2 linked regions of the Bdellovibrio bacteriovorus genome follow. The protein of the gene in region 2 binds, or shares a complex with, the protein of the main gene of each other region. Links are inferred from orthologs where the notes say so. Each region holds a gene or a part of one and is shown on either strand. Other genes may lie near its edges.

The links.
Region 1: the proteins of rpsG (region 2) and tig are in contact, whole or in part, in a crystal structure (PDB 3GTY), measured with the Thermotoga maritima proteins. The link is inferred for Bdellovibrio bacteriovorus from one-to-one orthologs. Residues at the interface, in WP_004081843.1 of Thermotoga maritima: Lys34, Lys52, Lys55, Glu59, Arg62, Gln63, Glu66, Asn67, Lys69, Val71, Arg95, Ala109, Lys110, Lys111, Gly112, Arg113, Pro114, Glu117, Glu121, Ile124, Ala125, Tyr127, Asn128, Asn129, Thr130, Gly131, Lys135, Asp139, Arg142, Met143; in WP_004081061.1 of Thermotoga maritima: Glu122, Val124, Val129, Leu130, Tyr133, Glu188, Gly259, Ile262, Tyr263, Glu266, Ser270, Glu273, Gln274, Glu277, Arg308, Gln311, Ile312, Ser315, Tyr316, Glu325, Arg329, Arg336, Leu363, Phe366, Trp367, Arg373, Leu377, Arg381, Leu384, Glu387.

What each region holds. Positions count from the first base shown.
Region 1 is NZ_LUKF01000001.1:384,709-387,896, reverse strand. What follows is about bases 199-3,063. They hold tig (trigger factor), read right to left. Parts: upstream 2,356-3,063; coding sequence 1,042-2,355; downstream 199-1,041. Other genes in these bases: AZI85_RS01945 (ArsA family ATPase), read left to right, coding at 2,471-3,063; AZI85_RS01955 (LysR family transcriptional regulator), read left to right, coding at 199-991. In the rest of the region: AZI85_RS01960 (hypothetical protein), read right to left, coding at 1-44; more of AZI85_RS01955, read left to right, coding at 134-198; more of AZI85_RS01945, read left to right, coding at 3,064-3,188. UniProt on the Bacillus subtilis protein: Involved in protein export. Acts as a chaperone by maintaining the newly synthesized protein in an open conformation. Functions as a peptidyl-prolyl cis-trans isomerase.
Region 2 is NZ_LUKF01000016.1:269,084-272,353, forward strand. The notes cover bases 324-3,270. They hold rpsG (30S ribosomal protein S7), read right to left. Parts: upstream 2,061-3,270; coding sequence 1,587-2,060; downstream 324-1,586. Other genes in these bases: fusA (elongation factor G), read right to left, coding at 324-1,577; rpsL (30S ribosomal protein S12), read right to left, coding at 2,071-2,445; rpoC (DNA-directed RNA polymerase subunit beta'), read right to left, coding at 2,656-3,270. Outside these bases: more of fusA, read right to left, coding at 1-323.

The sequences.
Region 1 (3,188 bases), on a different replicon or contig from region 2:
GCGTTGACTGAAAAAAGTGTGATTACAACCATCAAAGATTTCATAAGATCTCCTGTTGGCGCGCAACCTAACGCGACTAGCCTAATAAGTAAAATTCATTAAATTCAATATAATATTAAGTAATACTTAATCTATGGAGTTGAATTTAAACCATCTTAGATACTTTATTTCCGCGGCTAAAGCCGGCGGCTTAGGAGCCTCGGCAAAGGCTCACAATGTCAGCCAATCCGCAATTAGCCAGGCAATCCGCAAGCTTGAAGAAGCTTTAGGGTGCGAGCTTTTGATTCACAACCGCAACTCTTTTAAGCTCACCAAAGAAGGCGATTACCTTGTAGAAAATTCAGAAGGCCTTTTTAAACAGATCGATTTTTTAAAAGATCAAATTCAAAGCCTAAATAATGAAGTTGCGGGTAAAGTGCTTCTTTCAACTTCTTCCACAGTGGCCCAGTTTCTTCTACCATCCATCGTTAAAGACTTAAAAGCGCCATATCCCAAGCTTCAACTTCATGTCAGCGTCGGGGATGTAGCCTTTATCGTTAGTGAGGTAAAAAGCGGTCGCGCTGAGTTGGGCATCGTCATTGATGATGGTCATTTCGCGGGACTTGAAAGAAAGCTTTTAAAAGAAGGAAGTTTCACCTGCATCACTAGTAGCGAAGTTAAAGCTTCGATTAAAAAGCCTGAATTCCTTGTGACGCGCGAAAGTCCGGGGGTTGAAGAGCTACGTCAGGTCTATAAAAGGAAATTTCATAGTGAGCCTGCTATCGCCGTTGAGGTCGAAAGCTGGGAGGCTATTGTTTCGATGGCGCAGATGGGTTTAGGTGTGGGTTTTGTTCCTGAGTTCATTTTGGATTACCACACGAAGATCAAAGTGGTTCCTCAACTTGAGGATTTGGGAAAAAAAATCCGCTATAAGATGTTTGTCGTTCACAAGGGCGCGCATCAGCTGTCTCGGCAAGCCGAAGCCTTCTTAAAAGTCTTGGTTGGAAAATAAAAAAGGCTCCCCTGGGGAGCCTTTTTTATTCTCAGAATTGAGAGATAAGCTTAGTTGCCTTCTTCTTTCAAAGAACCAGCAGGCACTTCTTTAACCTTTACTGATTTTTTCAAGAAATCGATCACTTTTTCTTCTGTGATCATGTAAGTCAAACGGCTTGCTTGCTCTGGACGACCGTAGAATTCACGGATGCGTGCTTCTTCAATGTTCGTTTGTTGAGCGTATTCTTGGAATTTCGCATCTAGATCTTCTTTTTTCGCGAACAAATCATGTTTCTTCGCAATAGCATCAACTAGGAAAGAAGATTGAATCATTTCCGCCGCAGTTTTTTCGAAATCGCTGTCCCATTTATCAACGTAAGACGCGAAGTCGTTAGGTCCCATGCCTTGTTCAGTCATGCGTTTTTTGAAGTCTTCAACCAATGAAGCTTTTTGTTCTTTCAACAAAGATGGAGGAACTTCAACTGGGTTTTCTTTAACCAAAACTTTCAACAAACGGTTTTTGAAAGCGTCGTCGATACGTTTTTGCTCTGTTTGTTCAAGATCTTCCTTGATTGTTTTTTTCAAAGCTTCTAGATCGCTTGGGCCGCCCAAAGTTTTAATGAACTCATCGTTCAACTCAGGCAATACTTTTGCTTTGATTTCATTCAAAGTGACTTTGAACTCAACTGGTTTTCCTGCAAGGTCTGCAGAGTGGTATGGATCTGGGAATTTCAAAGAAAGAGTTTTAGTCTCTCCTGCTTTCATCCCTACGATGCCTTCTTCAAAACCTTCGATGAATTGTTTTGCGCCCAATTCAAGATGGTGATTTTTACCAGAACCGTTTTCAAGTGGCGCGCCACCCATGAAGCCTTCGAAATCGATAACCGCGATGTCACCCATTTTAACGGCGCGACCTTCAGTCACTGTTTCAAAAGTAGCACGTGAAGAACGGATGTTTTCCAAAACTTGGTCTACTTTAGCGTTATCAAGTTCGAACTTTTCTTTTTCAACTTCCAAACCTTCGTACTTCTTCAAGTTGATATCAGGGCGTACGTCAAAGTTTGCAGAGAAAGAAAAATCTTTATTCTCTGTTGGATCTGCGAATTCAAATTCTGGATAGCTGATAGGCTCAAGTTTGTGTTCGCTCAAAGCCATCGCGTAGTGTTTTTGAACAAGTTCTTGGACAACGTCTTGTTTTACGCGGTCACCATAAATGCTTTTGATTGTTGCCAAAGGTGCTTTACCTTTGCGGAACCCTTTGATTGTTACGTCTCTTTGGATGCCAGAGTAGATTTTATTGAAAGCTGATTCAACGGCAGCCGCTGGAACTTCGATGCTCAATTTGCGGGAAAGATTAGAGACTTTTTCTACATTCGATTTCATGTCTTTTTCTCCTAATATAAAAACCGATGGATATTAGAAGAGTCCCTGACTGAAGGCAACGCTATCGCACCGCGTAATGCCTATATTTCGGAGGTCAGCGACACTCTTAGAACGTATGAAGCAAGAGATTCACTTTGTGACCGGAAAAGGGGGCGTGGGAAAGTCCGTTATAGCGGCGGCCCTGGCTCTCAAGAAAAGTCGAGAGGGGAAAAAGGTCCTTTTAGTCGAACTAGGGGATCAAAGTTTCTATAAGGACTTTTTCGACCTTCCGGACATTGGCTTTAAGCCTACTGAAATCAGAAAGAATCTATCCATCGCTTTGTGGACGGGGGAAGCCTGTTTGCAGGAATACGCACGCCATCTGATTAAGGTGGACAGCCTGGCGAAACTTTTCTTCGAAAATGCGGTCATGCGCGCATTCATCAATGTAGCCCCGGGACTTCCCGAGCTTGCGATTTTAGGAAAAGTAACAAGTGGACCTCGACAGCATGGGCCTGCCTTGCCGTTTGATGTTCTGGTTGTGGATGCTTTTGCGACGGGACACTTCATTGCTCTTCTGGAAGCTCCGAAAGGCATGGCGCAAGCAGTGCAATTTGGTCCGATGGGAGAACAAAGCCGCAGCATCGACGCGTGTCTGCGAAACCAGGATCTTTCTAAATACCACATTGTCACTTTGCCCGAAGAGCTTCCAGTGAAAGAGGCGACGGAACTTCTGCAAAGATTGAAAGCCGAGTTTTCGATTGAAGCGAATCTGGTCGTGAACAAGATGGTGCAAACATCCATTTCTGAAGCGGAGCTGAAATCCACTCAGAATGAAAATTCCGATTTAGGAA
Region 2 (3,270 bases):
TCATGTTGAGAGATCGGCTCAATCGTCAAAGAAACTTTCGCATACTGCTGCTCACCCGCCACTTCACGTTCGTAAACGTGTTCAACCGTAGCTGAAGATGAGATGCCTTCGCGATAAGACACCTGAGGGTTACCCACGTTGGCCTGAACTTTATGCTCGCGCAAAAGACGGTCAACAAGGATCTCTAAGTGAAGTTCTCCCATCCCCGACAAAAGAATTTGACCTGTTTCCGGGTCATTTCTTAGACGGCAGGAAGGATCTTCTTTACCCAATTTTTCCAAGCCCTGAAGCATTTTTTCCTGGTCGGCTGAAGACTTCGCTTCGATCGCCACAGAAATAACAGGTTCAGGGAAAGTGATCGTTTCTAGAACGACAGCGTGAGACGTCTCGCAAAGAGTGTCCCCGGTCGCAGTGAACTTAAGACCAACAACCGCGCCGATATCGCCGGCTTTCAAGCTTGTGATCTCTTCACGAGAGTTCGCGTGCATCTTAACTAATTTTTGGATGCGTTCTTTTTTCTCTGTGCGCGGATTGAAAAGTTGGTCGCCCACTTTCACTTCGCCAGAGTACACGCGGATGTAAGTCAAAGTTCCAGCAAATGGATCATTGGCAATTTTGAAAGCCAACGCTGCGACATTCGCATCGAAGTCTGTCTTACATACAATTTCTTTTTCTGGTTTTTGTGGATCATGACCTACGATATCTGGCACTTCAATAGGAGAAGGCAAATAGTCGATCACACCATCAAGCAAAGGTTGCACACCTTTGTTTTTGAAAGCCGCCCCACAGAATACTGGGAAAGCTTTAAGTTCGAGAGTTCCTTTACGAAGAGCGCGCTTCAATTCAGCCACAGTCACTTCTTCGCCATTCAGATACTTCTCTAAAAGTTCGTCTTCAAACTCAACGATCTTTTCAATGACTTCTGTACGGAAGCGAGTGACTTCTTCCTTCATGTCATTGGGAACATCGGTAATTTCGAAATGGTCACCCATTCCTGATTGGTCCCACATGTAAGCGCGATTTTCTAACAAATCGACAACACCGCGAAAGGTGTCTTCCATACCGATAGGAACTTGAACAGGGATTGGGTTCGCATTGAGCTTGTCTTTGATTGTCCCGTAAGACATCACAAAGTCAGCACCCACACGGTCCATTTTATTAACGAAACAGATTCTTGGAACTTTATATTTGTCGGCTTGTTTCCAAACGGTTTCAGACTGAGGCTCAACACCGTTCACACCGTCGAATACCGCAATCGCGCCATCGAGGACGCGCAAAGAACGCTCCACTTCAATAGTGAAATCCACGTGCCCCGGAGTATCGATGATGTTGATTCTATGATCTTTCCAGAACGCCATGGTCGCGGCAGAAGTGATTGTGATACCACGTTCTTGCTCTTGAACCATCCAGTCCATGGTAGCATCGCCATCATGAACTTCGCCGATTTTATGACTTTTACCTGTGTAGTAAAGAATGCGTTCGGTAGTGGTCGTCTTACCGGCATCAATGTGAGCCATGATGCCGATATTACGAGTATACTTGAGATCAGCTACAACTTTAGGATCTTTAGCTGACATGTAAACAGATTACCAATTGTAGTGAGAGAAAGCCTTATTCGCTTCAGCCATACGGTGAACGTCGTCTTTCTTCTTAATAGAGTTACCTCTATTGTTGTAAGCATCAACGAATTCGCCAGCCAAGCGCTTAGCCATATCTTTTTCACCGCGTTCGCGAGAGTACTCAACTAACCATCTCATTGCTAGTGCCAAACGACGAGAAGGACGTACGTCTACAGGAACTTGGTAAGTCGCTCCACCAACACGGCGAGAACGAACTTCGATAGAAGGCTTTACGTTTTCAAGAGCTTTTTTGAAGATGTTCATTGGCTCTTCGCCTTGAATTTTGCCTTCAAGCTCTTTCAATGCTCCGTAAAAAAGCTTCTGTGCAGTAGCTTTTTTACCTTGGATCATCATTTTGTTAACGAATTTAGCAATTACTAGATCCTTGAAAACTGGATCTGGAATAACTTCTCTTTTAAAGGTCTTTTTACGACGTGACATTTCTCAATCCTTATTTCTTAGGTCTCTTAGTACCGTATTTAGAGCGAGAACGCAGACGACCGTTCACACCTTGAAGATCCAATACACCGCGTACGATATGGTAACGAACGCCCGGCAAGTCCTTCACACGACCACCACGGATCAAGACAACGCTATGCTCTTGAAGGTTGTGACCGATACCTGGGATGTAAGAGATAACTTCGAAACCATTAGAAAGACGGACTTTTGCTACTTTACGAAGAGCAGAGTTCGGCTTCTTTGGAGTCGTAGTATAAACACGTGTACAAACGCCACGACGTTGAGGACATGAAACCAACGCAGGTGACTTTGTTTGGTTCTTTTGAACTTTACGCTCACTTTTGATGAGCTGGTTAATAGTAGGCACTTTAAAACCCCTTAAACGATTTTTCAATACTCCGACGAGTCGGAGTGCAGATCTAATCCAAGACGCTGGAACTTACATTGCCAAAAGCGCCCTGGTCAAGACTTTGTTGTTATTTTTATAGTCCAAAAAGTGGTGTGAGCTCCGCTTTTTGATCTTTTTACACTTTGCCCCAGGAGCCGACCTAAATCGGCGCCCAGGTTTCTTTAGTTACTACCCTTGGTGAGGCTGAGCTGACGCCGTCATTCCTGGCAATGCCACGAATGATGTATCGTCGTCTTCGGCTACAGACACTTTCCAACGTTTGTATGAAGTCAAACCTGTTCCCGCTGGGATCAAGCGACCCATAATGATGTTCTCTTTCAGGCCACGCAAATGGTCTGTGCGAGAATTGATCGCTGCTTCCGTAAGAACTTTTGTTGTCTCTTGGAAGGACGCCGCTGAAATCCAGCTGTCAGTGCTCAAAGAAACTTTCGTGATACCTAGAAGAAGCGGGCTGCTAGTAGCAGGTTGTCCGCCTTCACGGTTGATACGACTGTTTTCTTCGTCGAAAGCATATCTTTCAACTTGTTCACCCGCCAAGAAACGGCTGTCACCAGCGTCTCTGATTTCTACTTTACGTAGCATTTGGCGAACGATCACTTCGATGTGCTTATCGTTGATACCAACCCCTTGAAGTCTGTAAACTTCTTGGATTTCATTCACAAGGTATGCTGATAGAGCTTTCGCACCTAGAACCGCCAGAATGTCATGAGGATTTGTTGGACCATCCATCAACGCCTCACCGGCTCTTACGTACTCACCTTCTCTTACAGCAACGTGCTTACC